DNA from 2 places in the Mesorhizobium sp. M1088 genome. Region 1 is predicted to be linked to the other one. Evidence: predicted binding sites of a transcription regulator. Region 1 holds the regulator's gene; the other holds the start of a gene.

Evidence for each region. The regulator PhoB, encoded in region 1, activates phosphate uptake and scavenging genes when phosphate is short. The targets are predictions, from matches to a motif close to TGTCATNNANCTGTCAT.
Region 2: a site for PhoB is predicted at 1,136-1,152, ahead of ppk2 (polyphosphate kinase 2). Genes of this name have one in related genera too.

The regions. Positions count from the first base shown of each region.
Region 1 is NZ_JAMYMO010000018.1:52,565-54,765, reverse strand. It holds gene NKH49_RS20495 (ROK family protein) at 1-1,037, shown strand, start outside; gene phoB (phosphate regulon transcriptional regulator PhoB) at 1,047-1,736, opposite strand; gene phoU (phosphate signaling complex protein PhoU) at 1,753-2,201, opposite strand, start outside.
Region 2 is NZ_JAMYMO010000007.1:94,287-96,487, reverse strand. It holds gene NKH49_RS11430 (aldo/keto reductase) at 1-978, opposite strand, end outside; gene ppk2 (polyphosphate kinase 2) at 1,259-2,182, shown strand.

The DNA.
Region 1 (2,201 bases):
GCGGTCGTCCGCAGGTCGGCCTCGCCCTCAATCCGGAAGCGGCGGCGGTGCTGACCGTGGTGTTGTCGCTGAATTTCCTGTCGGCCGCCATTATCGACTATACGGGACAGGTGGTCGCCGAGGAACAGCGCCGGCTGGACACGCTGACCATGCCGCGCGACGAGCTGATCCGTGAATGCATGGCCATCGTCCGGCGCCGGCTGCAGGATCCAGACCTTGACGTCCGCAGTGTCGCCCGCATCGCCCTGGCGATTCAGGGCATTACCGACTCCCCTGCACGCGCCATGCTGTGGTCGCCGATCACGCCGCAGACCGACATCGCCTTTGCCGACATGCTGGAGGGCGAATTCGGCATCCCGGCAACGGTGGAGAACGACTGCAACATGATGGCGGTGGCTTTGCGCTGGCGCAATCCGGATCGCTATCGCGACGACTTCATCGCCATCCTGCTTTCGCATGGCATCGGCATGGGGCTGGTGCTGAAGGGCGAACTGTTCACCGGGACGCATTCCTCGGGCGGCGAATTTGGCCACATGATCCATCGTCCGGGCGGCGCGCTCTGCCGTTGCGGGCGGCGCGGCTGCATCGAGGCGTATGCCGGCAACTACGCCATCTGGCGCAACGCCAGGCAGATGAGCGAAGACAGCGAACCGGTCGCCGACGTCAGCGACGCCGACATGCGAGCACTGGCGGCCCGGGCGCGCGAGAAAGATGGGCCGGAACGCGAGGCCTACCGCAAGGCCGGCGAAGCGCTGGGTTTCGGTCTCGGCTCGCTGTTCGCGCTGATCGATCCGGCACCGGTCGCGATGGTCGGCGCCAGTGCCGCCGCCTTCGATCTGATCGAGCCGGCCTTGCGGAAGGCAATCGCCCAGACCGCCGGCGGCCAGCATTCAGGCTCGATCTCCTTCGATACAGAGCCGAACGAATTGCCGCTGATCCGCGAAGGCTGCGCGATGCGGGCGTTAAGCTTCGTCGACCAGGAGATTTTCGCGCCGGGCGCGCAAATGAGGCCCAGCGTCAGAAAGAACGTAGCCTGACCAGGCGGGTCAATCTTCCCTGATCGCATAGCCGGCGCCGCGGATGGTGCGGATGACATCCGGCATCCGGCCGTTGTTGACGGCTTTGCGCAGCCGCCCGACATGCACGTCGACGGTGCGTTCGTCGATGTAGATTGTCTCCCCCCAGACATTATCGAGTAACTGGCTGCGCGAGAAGACACGGCCCGGATGCCGCATCATGAACTCGAGCAGCCGGAATTCGGTCGGCCCGAGCCTGATTTCGCTCTTCTTGCGATAGACCCTGTGCGATTCGCGATCGAGCACGATGTCGCCGACCTTCAGCACGCTGGACAGCACTTCCGGCTTGGCGCGCCGCAGCAGCGCCTTGACCCTGGCCATGAATTCCGGTGTCGAAAACGGCTTGACCAGATAGTCGTCGGCGCCGGTCGAAAGACCGCGCACCCGGTCGCTCTCCTCGCCGCGCGCGGTCAGCATGATGATCGGCAGCCGCTCGGTTTCGGGGCGCACCCGCAACCGACGACAGAGCTCGATGCCGGAAACCGCTGGTATCATCCAGTCGAGCACCAAAAGGTCGGGCACATTCTCCTGCAAACGGATCTCGGCTTCGTCGCCGCGTGTCACCACCTCGACCTGGTAGCCTTCGGATTCGAGATTGTAGCGGAGCAGCACACCCAACGGCTCCTCGTCCTCCACCACCATTATGCGTGGTGCGATCATCGGCTGGGCACCCCCATCATGTCACCGGTGCGGACATTGTCGTTTCGTCCTGCTTCGGACGATTGACCGGCAATTGCTCGCCGGTCAGCACATAATACGCATTTTCGGCGATGTTGGTGACATGGTCGCCGATCCGCTCCAGATTCTTGGCGCAGAACAGCAGGTGCGTGCAAGCGGTGATGTTGCGCGGATCTTCCATCATGTAGGTCAACAGCTCGCGGAACACGGACGTGTATTTGACGTCGATGCGCTCGTCGGCGGCACGAAGCTTGGCCAACGCGGCCGCATCGCCTGCAGCATATTCCTCGATGACACCCTGCACCTGGATGAGAACCAGCTGCGCCATCGCGTCGATGGAATGCGACAGGTCCCGCGGCGTGGCGCTGAGGCCGACCGCACTCACGCGCTTGGCGATATTCTTGGCAAGGTCGCCGATGCGTTCGAGGTCGCCCGCCATGCGGATCG
Region 2 (2,201 bases), on a different contig from region 1:
GTGCCAGTAGGGATAGAGCACGGGCGGCCTGCTGACCACATCGAGCCGTGTGCGCTCCTCATCGGCAAGCACAAGGCTTGCAGCGGCGATATTGTCTTTGAAATGCGCTTCGGTTCGTCCGCCGATCACCAGCGAACTGACAGCGGGCCGGCCGAGCAGCCAGGCAAGCGCCACCTGCGCCGCCGACACGCCGTGGTTATCGCCGATATCGATCAGCGTGTCGACGATCCGCCACAGCCGGTCCTCGTCGCGGATCGGCGGTTCCGACCAGCCGCTGAGCTGGCGGGCGGTCGGCTGGTCACGGTGGTATTTGCCGGACAGCAATCCGCCGGCAAGCGGGCTCCAGACCAGCACGCCGAGCCCCTGGTCGACCGAGATCGGCAACAATTCATACTCGGCCTCGCGCGCTTCCAACGTGTAATGGATCTGCTGGGTGACGAAGCGCGGCTGGTGATGACGGTCGCTGATCCCCAGCCCCTTCATCACTTGCCAGCCGGAATAATTGGAGCAGCCGACATAACGGACCTTGCCCTGCGCGACCAGCGTGTCGAGCGCGGTGATGGTTTCCTCAAGCGGTGTCAGGCCATCCCACTCGTGCAGGAAATAGATGTCGATGACATCCGTCCTGAGCCGCTTAAGGCTCCTTTCGCATTCGCGGATCAGATGGTAGCGCGACAGGCCTTCATCATTGGGGCCTTCGCCGATCCGCATGCGCGCCTTGGAGGCGATCAGCACGTCGCCCTTGCGCTTGCCGCCGAGCGCCTCGCCGATGATCTCTTCCGACACGCCGTTCGAATAGACGTTGGCGGTGTCGATGACATTGACGCCGGCATCGATGCAAAGGTCGATCATCCGGCGCGCCTCGTCGAGATCGGTCTTGCCGACCGCCGAAAACGCGCCGCCGCCGCCGAACGTCATGGTGCCCATGGTCAGCGTCGAAACCTTCAGCCCGGAACGGCCGAGAGTGCGGTATTCCATGTCGTATCCTCACAATTTATCGGGAAAGGGCGTTGCAGACGACAGCCCTCAATGAACCGGCTATTTGTAGGATAATTCGTTCCGCTTGTCGCCCGTTCCGCAGGGCAAGCTCGATCACATCTTGCGGATTTAAACGCACAGCCAGCGCAGTAGTGGCTGCAATAAAACCGTCATTGCCGGCCTATACTAACATCGGTCCAGCGCTTCGATTTCCGGCCGCCGGGCCGGGCGGCAGAGCGCCTGACAGCGGCCGGCAAGGCCTGTAAGCGGAGCAGCGTAAATGACCAAGATAAAACAGAATTCCCCGGCCAGGGACTGGCTGGAAGCGGAACTCGCCGACACGCTGGATGAAGACTATGAGCTGGAAATCTCGGAGCCGGCGCTGTCGATGGAGATCGCCAAGATCTACAAGAATGCGCATCCGCCATCGATCGACCGCCTGCAGTATTTTCGCGATCTCATCACGCTGCAATCCGAGTTGATCAAGCTGCAGTCCTGGGTCGCCTATCACAAGAAGAAGCTCGTCGTGGTTTTCGAGGGCCGCGACTCGGCGGGCAAGGGTGGTGTTGTCAAGCGCATCACCCAGAGGCTTAATCCGCGCATCTGCCGCGTCGCAGCACTTCCGGCGCCGACCGAGCGCGAGAAGTCGCAATGGTATTTCCAGCGCTACGTTCCGCATCTGCCGGCCGGCGGCGAGATCGTGCTGTTCGACCGCTCCTGGTACAACCGCTCCGGCGTCGAGCGGGTAATGGGCTTTGCCCAGCCGGATCAGGTCGAGGAGTTCTTCCGCGACGTTCCGGATTTCGAACGCATGCTGGTCCGCTCGGGCATTACGCTTGTCAAATACTGGTTTTCGATCACCGACGAGGAGCAGCAGATGCGCTTTTTGATGCGCATCCATGACCCGATGAAGCAATGGAAACTGTCGCCGATGGACCTCCAGTCGCGCGTGCGCTGGGAGCAGTACACCAAGGCCAAGGAAGAAACGTTCGCCCGCACCAATATCCCGGAAGCCCCGTGGTTCATCGTCGAGGGCAACGACAAGAAGAAACGGGCACGGCTGAACTGCATCGACCATCTCCTTAAGCAGATGCCCTATGAGGAGGTGCCGCACGAGGAGATCACACTGCCGAAGCGCGTCTTCAATCCCGAATACGAGCGCCAGGTACTGCCGCGCGAACTGTATGTGCCGGAGAAGTACTGACTAAAGCGGCGAGGAGGGC